Regions from separate parts of the Cobetia sp. UCD-24C genome, predicted to be linked through region 3. Evidence: predicted binding sites of a transcription regulator. Region 3 holds the regulator's gene; each other region holds the start of a gene.
What was found. The regulator LexA, encoded in region 3, represses DNA repair genes until DNA is damaged. The targets are predictions, from matches to a motif close to TACTGTNTANNTANACAGTA.
Positions count from the first base shown of each region.

Region 1: ruvC (crossover junction endodeoxyribonuclease RuvC) is a predicted target of LexA. The motif match lies at 2,937-2,956, and genes of this name have one in related genera.
Region 2: AOG28_RS07780 (LexA family protein) is a predicted target of LexA. The motif match lies at 2,047-2,066, and genes of this name have one in related genera.

Region 1 is NZ_LJTD01000008.1:189,648-194,986, reverse strand. It holds gene AOG28_RS12865 (D-2-hydroxyacid dehydrogenase) at 1-255, opposite strand, end outside; gene AOG28_RS12860 (FmdB family zinc ribbon protein) at 575-799, shown strand; gene aspS (aspartate--tRNA ligase) at 947-2,734, shown strand; gene ruvC (crossover junction endodeoxyribonuclease RuvC) at 3,015-3,593, shown strand; gene ruvA (Holliday junction branch migration protein RuvA) at 3,906-4,520, shown strand; gene ruvB (Holliday junction branch migration DNA helicase RuvB) at 4,761-5,339, shown strand, end outside.
Region 2 is NZ_LJTD01000004.1:320,772-326,110, forward strand. It holds gene AOG28_RS07770 (DUF4041 domain-containing protein) at 1-90, shown strand, start outside; gene AOG28_RS07775 (Y-family DNA polymerase) at 283-1,557, opposite strand; gene AOG28_RS07780 (LexA family protein) at 1,566-2,027, opposite strand; gene AOG28_RS07785 (putative quinol monooxygenase) at 2,271-2,582, opposite strand; gene AOG28_RS07790 (CoA-acylating methylmalonate-semialdehyde dehydrogenase) at 2,816-4,306, opposite strand; gene AOG28_RS07795 (aspartate aminotransferase family protein) at 4,407-5,339, opposite strand, start outside.
Region 3 is NZ_LJTD01000001.1:225,867-231,205, forward strand. It holds gene AOG28_RS00940 (L,D-transpeptidase family protein) at 1-493, opposite strand, end outside; gene AOG28_RS00945 (TetR/AcrR family transcriptional regulator) at 493-1,170, opposite strand; gene lexA (transcriptional repressor LexA) at 1,765-2,394, shown strand; gene AOG28_RS00955 (hypothetical protein) at 2,512-2,751, opposite strand; gene AOG28_RS00960 (DUF6586 family protein) at 3,004-3,483, opposite strand; gene topA (type I DNA topoisomerase) at 3,483-5,339, opposite strand, start outside.

The DNA of each region.
Region 1 (5,339 bases), on a different contig from region 3:
GATGCGTACCTTGTTGACCAGCACGATGGGGGCACCGCTCAGCCGTGGCACCACTTCCTCGGGCGCGGTCGCGTCATGGCAAACCAATCCTTCCAGGCGGGCCTCGAGGCGCGAGAAGTCCAGTCCGTCACCGACGGAGCCGGCATCTAGCATGACGGCCTGCGGGGCGCTGGTGGACGAGGCAGGTTCACACTGAGAGGAAGCGGGCGTGGAAGAATGAGAGGGAGACTGCGCAGTACGATCGTGATCGGACATAGGTGCCTCATGATGGCGTAGGAAGATAGATAGGAAGACAGAAAGGCTGGCCCGGAAATGACGAGTACGTAGCGTCTGGGCCGGTTTGTGCTTGGGTGTTGCCCCGCACGGGGCCGAGCACGCTATAATGTGCCCCTTTCGCTTTGACTTGAAAGCCGCTCAACTGGCCTTATTGTAGGCGTCTCTTGCTGGTGCTTGCGAAAGCTCTCATGTTGGGGCCGCAGGTGCGCTGAACGCAAGACGCGCCGCAAGGCATAACATTGTCATGGTTCACGGTGCTCAGACAGCCCCGTGACCAGTATTGTCAGGAAAGAAAACCATGCCGATCTATGAATACCACTGCAAGGCCTGTGGCCATCGGATGGACAAGTTGCAGAAGATCAGCGCTGCGCCGCTGACGGAGTGCCCGGAATGCAAGACGGACCAGCTCGAGAAGCTGGTCTCCGCCGCCGGGTTCCGTCTGGCAGGCAGTGGCTGGTACGAGACGGATTTCAAGTCCGGCAGCAAGAAGAATCTGGCCGGTGGTAGCGACAGCACCGCCTGACACAGCTGGGATAGTGCGTCAGGCATCAGCGTGATGAGGGTCAAGGGCGCCCAGCGGGTACCCTTGACCCTCATCGCCAACGGCAGGCCCTCTGAGACAGATGCGCATCAGCGCGTCGATCATGAATTTGAGCAACAAGGAATCAACATGCGCAGCCACTATTGCGGCAAACTGAACGAGACCCTGATCGATCAGGATGTCACTCTGTGCGGGTGGGTGCACCGCCGTCGCGACCACGGTGGCGTCATCTTCCTCGACATGCGCGACCGTGATGGCATCGCCCAGATCGTCGTCGATCCGGACACCGTCGATGCCTTCGCCACTGCCGACAAGGCGCGCAGCGAGTTCGTGCTGCGTATCAAGGGCCGTATCCGTCTGCGCCCGGAAGGCACCCAGAACCCGAACATGCCGACAGGCATGATCGAAGTGCTGGCCAAGGACGTCGAAGTGCTCAACACCGCACAGACGCCGCCGTTCCAGCTCGACGACCACAACAAGGTCGGTGAGGAAGTTCGCCTCAAGTATCGTTATGTCGACCTGCGTCGTCCCGACATGATCGAGAAGCTGCGTCTGCGCTCGCGCATCACTCACAGCGTGCGCGCCCAGCTCGAAGCCCTGGGCTTCCTCGACATCGAAACCCCGATCCTGACACGTGCCACGCCGGAAGGCGCACGTGACTATCTGGTGCCGAGCCGCACCTACGCCGGCAGCTTCTTCGCACTGCCGCAGTCTCCGCAGCTGTTCAAGCAGCTGCTGATGGTCGCCGGTGTCGATCGTTACTACCAGATCGCCAAATGCTTCCGTGATGAAGACCTGCGTGCTGACCGTCAGCCGGAGTTCACCCAGATCGACCTCGAAGCCAGCTTCGTCGACGAGCAGGACATCATGGGCATGACCGAGACCATGATCCGTGGCCTCTACAAGGAAGTGCTCGATGTCGAGCTGGGCGACTTCCCGACCATGCCGTACTCCGAGGCCATCAGCCGCTTCGGTTCCGACAAGCCGGACCTGCGCATCCCGTTGGAACTGGTCGATGTCGATGACCTGATGAGCGGCGTGGACTTCAAGGTCTTCTCCGGTCCGGCCAAGGACGACAAGGGCCGTGTCGCCGCACTGCGTGTCCCGGGCGGTGCCAGCCTGTCACGCAAGGAAATCGACGCCTACACCAAGTTCGTCGGCATCTACGGTGCCAAGGGCCTGGCGTGGATCAAGGTCAACGAACGTGCCAAGGGCATCGAGGGTCTGCAGTCGCCGATCGTCAAGTTCATGGAAGACGTCGTGGATGAAGTGCTGGACCGCTGTGGCGCCGTCGATGGCGACATCGTGTTCTTCGGCGCTGACAAGGCCAACATCGTGGCCGAGGCCATCGGTGCGCTGCGCGTCAAGCTGGGTGAAGACCTCAACCTCTACACCCGCGAGTGGGCACCGCTGTGGGTCGTCGACTTCCCGATGTTCGAAGCCGATGCCAACGGCCGCCTGAGCGCGTTGCACCACCCGTTCACCGCGCCGTCCTGCACGCCGGAAGAGCTCAAGGCCAACCCGGAAGCGGCACTGTCTCGCGCCTACGACATGGTCATCAACGGCACCGAGCTGGGTGGCGGCTCCATCCGTATCCACGATCAGGCCATGCAGCGTACCGTGTTCGAAGTGCTGGGCATCGGTGAAGAAGAAGCGGAAGAGAAGTTCGGCTTCCTCCTCGACGCCCTGAAGTTCGGCGCGCCGCCCCATGGTGGTCTGGCCTTCGGTCTCGACCGTCTGGTGATGCTGATGACCGGTGCCAAGACCATTCGTGAAGTGATTGCCTTCCCGAAAACCCAGAGCGCCGGCTGCATGATGACCGACGCCCCGGGCGTGGTCAGCGGTGAGCAGCTCAAGGAGCTGAACATCCGTCTGCGTCAGAAGGTCAAGGTCGAGGACGAAAGCGGTCAGGCCTGATTCAGCGGCGCATGACCGAGAGAGTGACTGGTGGGGCTGTCTGGACTGATTTGATCAGACAAGGGCGGTTCCGCGGTGGCAGGTTTGCCCCTTTGGCCTGGTAGGCAAAGGGGCGAGCAAGCCCGACAAGGCGGTGCGAGACTGTTTGCTGGCGTTCACGTCAGGCCATGACAGTGTCGCACCGCCTTTTTTGTGGCATGGTGGCTGGTTATATACACAGTAAGGGCGATGGCGCGATGACGACAGCGAAGACGCAAGGTGTGAGAAGCGAGGCGGCAGCATGATCATTCTTGGCATCGACCCGGGCTCACGTCTGACCGGGTATGGGGTATTGGATGCCTCTGCGGCTCAGCCTCGCTATGTGGACAGTGGCTGCATTCGCATGTCACAGGTCAGCCTGGATCAGCGCCTGGCGCAGATCTATGCCGGTATCAGCGAGGTGATCGCCCTGCATCGCCCCGCGGAATTCGCCATCGAGCAGGTCTTCATGTCCAAGAACGCCGATTCGGCGCTCAAGCTAGGCCAGGCGCGCGGGGCTGCCATCGTGTGTGCGGCCAATCACGGCTTGCCGGTGTTCGAATATGGGCCGCGGCAGATCAAGCAGGCCGTGACCGGTACCGGTGCCGCCGAGAAGTCCCAGGTGCAGCATATGGTCACGCATACGCTCAAGCTCTCCGCCACGCCGCAGGCCGATGCCGCCGATGCGCTGGCCATTGCCCTGACGCATTGTTTCGCGCGTCGACGCCTGACGCCCGGCAATGATCAGCTGGAAGCCTTGGGGTTGGGGAATACCAGTCGACGCAAGGGAACTCGCGTGCGACGTAGCAGCAGTTGGCGAGACTTCGAGCCCGACGCCTGACATGCCGCTGAGCGACAAATACGGTATTGTGCTCAATTAATAGCGATTTTTCAGTCACTTGTAGAGTGTCTGCCGAGCCTGACAGCAGCCGATTGCGTGATGCGCCAAGCCGCGTGGCATCAGGCTTCGTGCCATCACCCAAGGTATGACTGTCAGAAAGATGCGACAAATTCGTCGTGACACTGGGACATGCCGCCTACGCTTCATCTTTGGTAGGCTTGCCCGCATTGTAACAATCCGTGCAGAGAATCGGGTCTGCGAGCAGCACGATCCCACCGAACACGTTCTCTGCCGAGCAAGGACAGCCGCAACATGATTGGACGCCTGACCGGGACATTGCTGGAAAAACAACCGCCGCAGCTGGTGCTTGATGTACAGGGTGTCGGTTATGAACTGGAAGCTTCGATGAACACCCTGTTGGGCTTGCCGTCCGTGGGCGAACATTGCCAGCTCTACACCCACCTGGTGGTGCGCGAAGACGCGCAGTTGCTGTATGGCTTCGGCAAGGAGCCCGAGCGTCGTCTGTTCCGTGAATTGATCAAGATCTCCGGTGTCGGTCCGCGACTGGCGCTAGCGATTCTGTCGGGAATGGAGCAGTCCGATTTCATTCGCTGTGTTCACGATGAAGACAGCCGGGCGCTGACACGATTGCCGGGCGTCGGCAAGAAGACGGCGGATCGCCTGATCATCGAGATGCGTGATCGCCTCAAGCATTGGACGCTGCCGTCGGATGATGGGCTGGATGAAATGGCGCGTGCCTCCCAGCCGCAACCGCCGGTCACCCATCCTCTGGCGGATGCCGAAGCCGCGCTGGTATCTCTGGGCTACAAGCCTGTCGAGGCGGCCAAGATGCTCTCCGGGCTCGAGACCGGTGCCTCCACGGAAGCGCTCATCAAGGCGGCGCTGGCGCGCAAGATGGCCAGCTGAAGCCCCGCCAGGGCAGCAAACATGCGCCCTATAGTTTCCGTGAAGGAAACGGCGCATCGTGATTGGATTTATTGACTAGGGGTTGGCAGGTTACTGGGGTAGAAAGTGCGCGCTTGAACGCAGATGCGCTAGATCGTTGCACCGCCCTGGCAAACCTTGCCACCTGCCACTGACGCACGTTCATGGCCCATGACCCGCGTCATGTGCGTGACCTGCGTCATCAGGAGTTGAGCAAGCATCATGATGGAGTCGGACCGACTGATCTCCGCGGCGACGCATGATCCGGAAGAGCGGATCGATCGCGCCAACCGGCCACGCACGCTGAGTGACTACATCGGACAGCCCATCGTCCGCGAGCAGATGGAAATCTTCATCAGTGCCGCGCGAGGACGAGGCGATAGTCTGGATCACACCCTGGTCTTCGGCCCGCCCGGTCTCGGCAAGACGACGCTGGCGCATATCATCGCCAGCGAGATGAGTGTCGATATCAAGTCGACCTCCGGGCCGGTGCTGGAACGGGCAGGGGACCTGGCAGCGATGCTGACCAACCTGCAGGAAGGCGATGTCCTGTTCATCGACGAGATTCACCGCCTGTCACCGGCCGTCGAGGAAGTGCTCTATCCGGCGATGGAAGATTATCAGCTCGACATCATGATCGGTGAAGGCCCCGCGGCCCGCTCGATCAAGCTTGAGCTGCCACGATTCACCCTGGTGGGCGCGACGACGCGTGCAGGACTGCTGACGGCGCCGCTGCGCGATCGCTTCGGCATCGTCCAACGCCTCGAGTTCTACGATATCGAGTCACTCACCGACATCGTG
Region 2 (5,339 bases), on a different contig from region 3:
ATAGGTCATGGTGATGCTGATTTCAAGACCACTATTACGGCTGAAGAATACTTTGAGTCTCAACGCTTGAGAGAGCAGGTCGCTGCTTAAGCTGGTATAACTTTTCAAGCAACTCCTAGATGCTAGCTTTACCCAAGCCCTCATGACCCTTGGCTATATCCAGACGGGTTATGGGGGCTATTGTTATTGAGCTTGTTCCTGGGCTGCCTCTTTGTACCTGGGTTTAGGCTCAGGCACTTCCATCGTTTCTGTTCCTGCAGTGGAGAAGTCAGTTCATATCCACTAACGCAACCGCTTCAATTCTTGCCAGTTGGTGGTGTAGCGGGCGCTGCGGTGGGCGCAGCGCAGTTGCCAGGCGGCGTCGGGGCGTGCGACGCCCAGACGCACGGTGCCGCGGCCCATCTTCTGATTCATGGCGTCCAGTGTCGCCATCAGCTGCTGACTGCGTTCACGCTTGGCGATATCCGCTTCGTCGTCGAGCAACGAGAGTTGCTCGCGTGGCTGGTCAATGAGGTCGAGCAGCATCACGCCAGCCTTCATGAAGCGATAGCCGCGCAGGTAGATATGCTCCAGCGCCTGTTGCGCGGCGGCGAGTATCTCGCGGCTGTCACTGGTGGGGGCGGGCAGCTCGACGATGGTGCTGGGTGAGTATTGCGGCAGGTCGGGTCGGTGGCGATTGCTCTTGAGGAAGACCAGCACGGCGCGTGTCAGGCTGCCTTGATGGCGCAGCTTCTCGGCACCGCGCTGGGCATGTTGGCGGATGGCATCCCTGAGTTCATTCAAGTCACCGGTCATGCGCCCGAAGGAGCGCGAGGTCATGATGCGCTGGCGGGCGTCATCGGCATCATTCATCTCGAAGCAGGGCGTGCCTTGCAGTTCGCGCGCGGTGCGTTCCAGTACCACGGAATACCGCTGGCCGATGGCACGCGGGTCGGCGCAGCGCAGGTCCCAGGCAGTGTGCAGGCCTTGCAGTGCCAGGCGTTCGACCAGTCGTCGACCCACGCCCCAGACATCGCCCAGTGGCGTATCGGTCAGCAGGCGCTGGGTGCCGACTTCATCGGGTTCCAGCACGCAGACACCGCCGAATTCCGGACGCTTCTTGGCAGCGCGATTGGCCAACTTGGCCAGCGTTCGAGTTGACGCGACCCCGACACATACGGGAATGCCGGTGAACTTGCGGACATTGCGGTGCAGAGTGCGGCTCAATGTCAGCATCGAGTTGCGATCAAAGCCATCGAAACGTACGAACATCTCATCGATGGAGTAGGGCTCGACCCCGGCGGAATATTCCTCCAGCACCTCACGCACGCGCGCCGACATGTCGCCATACAACTCATAGTTGGAGGAGAGCAGGTGAATGCGCCCCTCACGGACGAGTGGCTGTAGCTGGAAGGCGGGGGTGCCCATCTCCACGCCCAGCGCCTTGAGTTCGTTGGAACGCGCGATCACGCAGCCGTCATTGTTGGACATCACGCCGACAGGGCGGCCCTCCAGACGCGGGTCGAACACCCGCTCGCAGCTGGCGTAGAAGTTGTTGCAGTCGACCAGTCCGATCATCGGCGTCTTCATACCGCGTATTCGTGGATGACGGAGCGCACCACCCCCCAGACCTGGCATTCGAGGTCGAAGATCGCGACCGGCGGATACAGAGCATTGCCGGAGCTCAGATAGGGGCGCTGACCGATCAGCTCATAACGCTTGACCACCACCTCACCCTCGACCAGTGCCACCACGATATGCCCGGGACGGGCATCGATGGAGCGGTCTACCACCAGGGTGTCGCCCTCATAGATGCCGAAGCCTTCCATGCTGTCACCCGCCACCGTCATGAAGAAGGTCGCTGCCGGGCGCTTGATCAGCCGCTCGTTGAGGTCCAGCGTGCGCCCCGCGTAATCCTCGGCCGGCGAGGGGAAGCCGGAAATGCCAGCGCGCCCCGTGATGTGAGGGTGCGGCAGTGCACAGGGCTCCGGCGCTGGATGAGGGCGAGCCAGCGAGGCATGGGACGGTTGAGCGGCAGATACGGTCATGGGTGGGGTCTCCTTTCGATACTGTATTCATATACAGTATCGGCGCTGGGAAGCCCTCAGGCAACCGATAATCCCTGCGAGTGCTGCACATTCACGAGACGCAGATCAAATGAGGTGCACCTGTGTTCAATGGTGGACGGCAGGTAAAACTGCTAGCGGATATTGCTCAGCGGTATCTCACGAAAAAGCCCGACCTCCTGGAGGCCGGGCTTTTTTGGGTCTTCCCCAATGCTGTTCTGGCTATTAGCCCGCCGGGCTCAGGATGCGGATATCGCCATCGGCGATCCAGTCACCGGCGTTGTCGCGGAAGCGCTGCATGTGTTCGGTCTCACGGTGGGCCTGCAGCGCATCGTGGGATTCCCAGGCTTCCACCACGGTGATGGTGTCGGGGCGTGGGTCGTTGTCCTTGTCGGCGGCGCGTTCGGAGTCCAGGCACGGGTGGTAGGCGTGGCAGCCATCTTCCTCGCGCACGGTGGGCGCGACGGCGCAGAGTTCATTGAAGACATCCTGAACATGGCCTTCCTTGGCGGTAACGGTGGCGATTACCCAGATCATCTTGGCTCCTTGTGACGGTGCTGACCGCCGGTGTGGTCGGGATTCTCGTGATGAGATGTCCTGACTATGTGGAGCCGTTTCTGGCCACTGCAAGGGGCAGGGGCTGACTGCCGGCATGACCCTGCATGATGAGCACACGAAAGCGCCGGACAGCAGGGCTGTCCGGCGCAGTTGTTATCAGACGCAGTTGTTATCAGATGATGATCCGCGGATCAGAAAGCGAAGGCGATGGATCAGGACGGGAAGGCGAACTGGGCGCCTTCACGCAGACCGGCGGAAGGCCAGCGCTGGGTGATGGTCTTGCGGCGAGTGTAGAAGCGCACCGCATCCGGGCCGTAGGCGGACAGATCGCCGAACAGCGAGCGCTTCCAGCCACCGAAGCTGTGATAGGCGACCGGTACCGGCAGCGGCACGTTGATGCCGACCATGCCGACCTGGATGTGATCACTGAAGTAGCGGGCGGCTTCGCCATCGCGGGTATAGATGCAGGTGCCATTGCCGTATTCGTGATCATTGATCAGCTGCATGGCGGCTTCCATCGAATCGGCGCGCACGACCAGCAGCACCGGGCCGAAGATCTCTTCCTGGTAGCAGGTCATCTCCGGGGTGACGCCATCGATCAGGGTGCCGCCGACGAAGAAGCCGTTCTCGCCGCCTTCGACCTGCGGATTGCGGCCATCGACCACCACCGTCGCGCCTTGCTGCTCGGCGCTGTCGATGTAGCCGACCACCTTGTCGCGATGGGCCGCGGTGATCAGCGGGCCGAAATCATTGCCCTTGTCGCTGTAGATGCCGACCTTGAGGCCTTCCATCTGCTGCTTCATCTGCGCGATCAGCTTGTCGGCGGCGTCATCTCCCACGGCCACCGCGACGGACAGTGCCATGCAGCGCTCACCGGAGGAGCCGAAGGCGGCGCCATTCAGTGAGTTGGCCACGTATTCCATGTCGGCGTCCGGCATCACGATGGCGTGGTTCTTGGCGCCACCGAGGGCCTGACAGCGCTTGCCGTTGGCCGCGGCGCGGCTGTAGATGTATTCGGCGATCGGGGTGGAACCGACGAAGCTGACCGCCTGGATGCGCGGGTCGTCCAGCAGCGTATCGACGGCTTCCTTGTCGCCATTGACGACATTCATGACGCCGGCCGGCAGGCCAGCCTCCATCAGCAGCTCGGCGATGAACAGCGTGGAGGTCGGGTCGCGCTCGGAAGGCTTGAGGACGAAGGTATTGCCGCAGGCGATCGCCATTGGATACATCCACAGCGGCACCATGGCCGGGAAGTTGAACGGCGTGATGCCGGCAACGACGCCCAGTGGCTGGAATTCGCTCCAGGAATCGATGCCCGGGCCGGTATTGCGGCTGTGCTCGCCCTTGAGCAGTTCCGGGGCGCTGCAGGCATATTCGACATTCTCGATGCCGCGCTGCAATTCGCCCAGCGCATCGTGACAGATCTTGCCGTGCTCCTGGCCGATCAGGCGGGCGATCTCGTCGGCGTGCTCTTCCAGCAGCTGCTTGAAGCGGAACATCACTCGGGCGCGCTTGATCGGCGGCGTATTGCGCCATTCCGGGAAGGCGGCGGCGGCGGCCGCGATGGCTTCCTCGACGGTCGCCTTGCTGGCCAGGCGCACCTGACCGCCGACCTCACCGGTGGAGGGATTGAAGATGTCCTGGGTACGGCCTTCGCTGTGATCGAGGTTGCCGTTGATGAGGTGACCGAGCGTTTTCATTGTTGTGGGCTCCATGAAATGACTTGCAAGAAAAAGGGCAGTAATGGGGCTGGCGTCGATCGCCAGTCCGAACGTGATTGTCAGTCTTAAGCTTCGATCATCAGTCCTGTGCGGCGAAGGCATCACCCAGGGCATTGATCAGACGGTCCAGTTCATCGTGCTCGGTGATGAACGGCAGGCCTAGCTGAATGGTGTCGCCGCCGTAACGGACATAGAAACCGGCCTTCCAGCAGTGCATGGCAATCTCATACGGGCGCCGCGCCGGCTCGCCGGGATAGGCCTCGACCTGCAGGGCACCGGCCAGGCCGTAGTTGCGGATGTCGCTGATGTAGCGCGTGCCCTTGAGCTCATGCAGCTTCTTCTCGAATACCGGACTCAGCTCGCGGACGCGGGAGATGAGCTGGTCGTTCTCGAGCACGTCGAGGGCTGCCAGCGCCGCGGCACACGCCACCGGGTGACCGGAGTAGGTGTAGCCGTGGGGAATCTCCATCATGTAGTCGGGGCCGCCGTTGTCCATGAAGGTCTGGTAGATGTCGCCCTTGACGACCACGGCGCCCATCGGCACCGCGCCATTGGTGATCTGCTTGGCGACGTTGAGGATATCCGGCGTGACCCCGAATTCCTCGGCGCCGCTCATGGCGCCCATGCGCCCGAAGCCGGTGATGACCTCATCGAAGATCAACAGGATGTCGTGCTGGTCGCATATCTCGCGCAGGCGCTTGAGATAGCCCACTGGCGGCGGCAGCACGCCGGCGGAGCCTGCCATCGGCTCGACGATGACAGCGGCGATATTGGAGGCATCATGCAGCGCGATCAGCTCCAGCAGCTCATCGGCGCGCTCGGCACCGGTCCTGGGCATGCCGGGCGTGAAGACATTTTCCTTGAGCAGGGTATGCGGCAGGTGATCGGCATCGACCCCCTGACCGTAGAGCGAGCGGTTGGCCCCGATGCCGCCGACGCTGAAGCCCCCGAAGTTGACGCCGTGGTAGCCCTTGCTGCGCCCGATCAGCTTGGTCTTGGTCGGCTTGCCTTT
Region 3 (5,339 bases):
GCAGCAGGTCGTCATCACGCAAGCGAATGCAGCCGTGGGACGCCGCTACCCCCATGGGCTCCGTGCTGGGCGTGCCATGAAAATAGATGTAGCGACGCAGGCTATCGACCCGATCGCCGCGGGCATTGCGACCACGATTGACGCCGGGCTCGCGGCCGCTGAGCCACAGAATGCGCGTCAGGATCCAGTCACGCTCAGGATGCTCTAAGGCAAGCTCGGGCGTGAACACCTCGCCCGTGAAGCGCCGTCCGCGATAGACGGCGCCACGCGGATTGCCCGCTCCGATGGCGGCACGAATCACATGCCAGCCGGTTGGCGTGCAACCGCTGCCGTCGAGCTCGCCGATACCGTTGAGGCCGCTGGAGATCGCGCAGGCGTGCACCAGCGCCTCAGGGTCAGCCGCGGGGGGCGGCGCATCACGACTGCCACTCGGCATGTCATTGCGTATCTCAAGGCTTTGGCGCGAGAGATCCACCGCTACCCAGCAGGCCATCAGCTGGCCGCCTGGGTGACCGCCTCACCATCTCCGAGCGAGGCCGGCAACGGCGCTGCCATCGCCGCGACCACCACCGGCCGCATGTGCTGGATCAGCTCGCGCACCGTGGTGTGATGGCCGTACTCGGCCTCCTCGATATCGCGCAGCGCATCCAGGCCCGAGAAGGTGAAGATCACGCTGCCGAGCATGAAGTGCAGACGCCAGAAGCGCTCGTTGTCCGGCAGATCAGGCGTCGCCAGCTTCAGAAGCTCGGCGAAGCGGCTGAAGACCGTGCCGTAATGCTCGCGGATATAGCGTCGCATGTGGCCCTGCCCCTGGGTATAGGCCAGCCCGAGCAGGCGCATGAAGGTACGCAGGCTGTTGCGCTCGGCCGGCACCTCCAGCACGGTACGCGCCATCACCTCCAGCAGGACCTCCAGCGGCACCTGTCGCCCGGCGTATTGCTGCTCGACGCTGTCGAGTGCCGCGTGGAAACGTTCACTGAACGGGTCGAGATAGCGTGCGAAGACCGCCTGGATCAGCGATTTCTTGGAGCCGAAGTGGTAGTTCACCGCCGCCAGATTGACCTTGGCCTTGCTGGTGATGTTGCGCAGTGAGGTCTCGGCGAAGCCGCGCTCGGCGAACAGCACCTCGGCAGTATCGAGGATGCGGGTAACGGTATCGGTCTGGGCCATGGGCGGAACCCTTGTCAGGTAGAAAAGGACTGGAGTCGTAGGTCACGGCGCAAGCCCCGCGCGGCGACTCTCTCATGAGGTGGTGCAGGTTCACCGCAAGGCGCGTTCGATCATGACACCCGTGAGTACTACCATCGGCGAACATTCGTTTGAAACACTTTGATTCTAGCGCGCCATGCCATGACTGACAATTCTCTCGCGTTTCAAACGCCAGAGGTTTAGCCAAGCCTGATATTCCCTCAGCGCTGACCATCCCGATTCAAGGGCTCGTCATGCTCGGTGACTGACCACCCCGCCAGAGCCAGGCCGGGTTCATCTCCAGACATTCATCTCCCGACATTCATCTCCAGACATTCATCTCCAGACATTCATCTCCAGGCATTCACTTCCAGACATTCCCTTCAAGAAAGAATGCCTCGGATATCGGCACGAAAAGTCGCCAGGCAGCGATAAGCCGGCGACTACCTGCCCTTTGGGGCCACCACGCAAGCCACGATGCCTTGCATGACCGCCATGACTGGATACAATGACAGTTGTATGGATGCACACCCCGTGCCGTCAGCTCAAGATGCCGCCCAGGCCAAAGGCAATGCCATGACCCAGCCGCTTACTCCGCGCCAGCAGGATGTCTTCGACTTCATCATCAAGACCATCAAGTCCTCTGGCTACCCGCCGACGCGGGCCGAAATCGCCCAGGCGCTGGGCTTCCGCTCGCCGAATGCCGCCGAGGAGCATCTGCGTGCCCTCAAGCGCAAGGGCGCCATCGAGATGGTGCCGGGCACCTCACGCGGCATTCGCGTGCCGTCGCTGGCTGACGTCGACGACAGCGCCAACGATGGCCTGCCGGTGATCGGGGAAGTGGCCGCCGGCAGCCCGATTCTTGCCAGCGAGCATATCGACCGTCATTGTCCGCTACCGAGCGACTACTTCTCGCCGGCTGCCGACTACCTGCTGCGTGTACGCGGCGTGTCGATGAAGGACGTGGGAATTCTGGAAGGCGACCTGCTGGCCGTGCACCGCACCAGCAGCGTGCGTGACGGCCAGATCGTGGTGGCACGTCTGGGGGATGAGGTCACCGTCAAGCGCTTCCGCCGTGACGGACATTACGTGTGGCTGGAAGCCGAGAACGAGGATTTCTCGCCGATCAAGGTCGACCTGCGCACGGACAGCCTGGAGATCGAGGGTCTCGGGGTGGGCGTCATCCGCGATGGTGGCCTGCACTGAGACCTTGACCAGTAGCGCTTTTCTCGCAGAGTTCTGAGCAGCAGAAAAGCCGCACGCATTGCACAAAAAAACCCGCCTCGAGGCGGGTTTTTTTGTGCGCGAAGCGCGAGCGATGAATCAGTGCACGATGCCTTCTGACTGCTCGTCTTCGTCTTCTTCGCCATCCCAGAGGCGAGTCCGGGTGATGGCGTGGTCGATCATCTCACGCGCGACCTCGAAACGATTGTCACGCAGCAGATCAGCGGCCTCGTCCGAAATGCGAATGCTGAGCAGCGGCTCACCTTCGCTTTCCGCGGCGCGCAGAATCACTTCACCATCTTCCATTTGCACAATTTCAAGTACGGCGGGATCGGACACGTCATTCCTCCTGCACGGCATCTCGCGAGATACCGGCGTCGTTGTAATCGTCAGCGCGACGGCTGGCAAGCCCGGCACCGCGTTGCCATCAGCGACGCAGAAAAAAGTACGACCACAGCCAGAGCCATGGTCGTACCGGAGAATGCAGGGCTTGCCACAATGCGATCAGTCTAGCACCCGTGAAGGCGAAACGTCACCCGATTGCCATGCGCCAGTCATCACCAGCGTGCAGCACCAGATCAGCGCCTTGACCTACCACTCGACACTCGACTCACGCAGCTGCGGCAGCAGCGCCTTGAATGCCGTGATGGCGGCGCTGAGACGCTCGGCCAGCGAGGCGCTCGAGGCTGCCGCGATGATCAGACCATCACCCCGCGAACGCGATTCCTCGCGACGCGCGACGCCGCCCTCTTCATGCAGGCGGGTCACATCCGCGACCAGCTCAGACAACCAGCTGTCGGGGCGCTCCAGCAGGCTGCGCAGCTGCTCGACCTCGGCGATGGGCGTCGGCGGCGGCGCCAGGCGCTCGCGCCAGCTACCCTCTGGCCAGCGCGCCGTCACGGCACATTCTTCCAGCAATGACGCCAGCGCCAGCTCCAGCAGGGCGAGCGCGCCCTCTTCACCGGCCATGCGACGCGCCACGGCATGCTCATCGTCGCCAGAGGCTGCTGACTGGGCCAGCAGCAACTCGGCCTGATACAGCAGCTGATTGGTACGGGCACGCTGGCTCATCAGCTCTTGGCTCCCTTGCGCTTGTCCTCGACGACCCAGCGGCCGTTGTCGTAGGTCGCCTTCCAACCGGTCGCCTTGCCTTCCTCATCGGTCATGACGTATTGAGCCTTGACCTTGCGCGAGAAGCGAATCTGCGCCGGACGTCCGTCCGGGTCCTGGTCCGGGGCCTCGAGAATGAAGTGATACTTCTCCGGCAGCTCGTCGGCATGCGCCTTGAGCTCCTTGACCAGCGGCGGACGCGTCTCGCGATTCTTGGGGAACTGACTGGCCGCCAGGAACAGGCCACTGGCGCCATCGCGCAGCACGTAGTGGTCCTCGACCTTGACGCAGGCAAGTTCCGGCATCGGAATCGGGTCCATCTTCGGCGGCGCCACTTCACCGGACTTGAGCAGCTTGCGGGTGTTCTTGCAATTCTCGTTGGTGCAGCCGAAGTACTTGCCGAAACGCCCGGTCTTGAGCTGCATGTCGGAGCCGCACTTGTCGCACTCGATCACCGGGCCATCGTAGCCCTTGATGCGGAACTGACCTTCCTCGACCTCGTGACCGACACAGTCCGGGCTATTGCCGCAGACGTGCAGCTTGCGCTGCTCGTCGATCAGGTAGCTGTCCATCGCGGTGGCGCAGATCGGGCAGCGACGCTTGGCGCGCAGCGCATCCGTCTCGGCATCTTCACCGGCATCGGCCGCCACGGCTTCATCGCCCGGCAGCAGATCGATGGTGGTCTTGCAGCGCTCCTTGGGCGGCAGGTTGTAGCCGGAACAGCCCAGGAAGACTCCGGTCGAGGCGGTACGAATCTGCATCTCACGCCCACAGGTCGGGCAGGCGATGTCCGTCGGCACCGGCTGGTTGGGACGCATGCCCTCTTCGGACTGGGCGTGGTCCAGCTCGGCCTTGAACTCGGCGTAGAAGGTGTCCAGCAGCTCGCGCCAGTTGCGCCCGCCGTTGGCCACCTCATCGAGATAGTCTTCCATACGCGCCGTGAAGCCGAAGTCCATCAGGTCCTTGAAGGACTCGCTGAGGCGATCGGTGACGATATCGCCCAGTTTCTCGGCATAGAAGCGACGGTTTTCCAGCGCCACGTAGCCACGGTCCTGGATGGTGGAGATGATGGCGGCATAGGTGGACGGACGACCGATACCGCGCTTTTCCAGCTCCTTGACCAGGCTGGCCTCGGTGTAACGCGCCGTGGGCTTGGTGAAGTGCTGCAGCGGCTGCAGCTCGACCAGGTCCAGCTTCTCGCCGATGGCGAGGTCCGGCAGCGACTGGTCCTCTTCCTTCTTGCCCATCGGCTTCATGACACGCGTGTAACCGTCGAACTTGAGCACACGGCCCTTGGCACGCAGCTCGTAGCCATTCACTTCGATGGTCAGCGTGGAGGACAGGTATTCGGCCGGCAGCATCTGACAGGCCACGAACTGACGCCAGATCAGCTCATACAGCCGCTCGGCGTCACGCTCCATGCCGGCGAGATCGGTGGCGCGGCGCGACACTTCGGAAGGACGAATCGCTTCGTGCGCTTCCTGGGCGCCTTCCTTGCTGGAGTAGACGTTGGCCGCTTCCGGCAGGTAGTTGCTGCCGTATTCTTCACTGATGAAGTCGCGCGCCGTGGCCACCGCGTCCGCCGACAGATTGGTCGAGTCGGTACGCATGTAGGTGATGTAACCCGCCTCGTAGAGACGCTGGGCCATCATCATGGTCTTCTTGACCGAGAAGCCGAGACGACCACTGGCCGCCTGCTGCAGGGTCGAGGTGATGAACGGTGCGTTCGGCTTGGAGCGCGTCGGCTTGTCTTCACGATTGGTGATCGCGAGCTTGGCCGTGCGCAGAGCCGCGATGCGGTCCATCGTCTCCTTCTC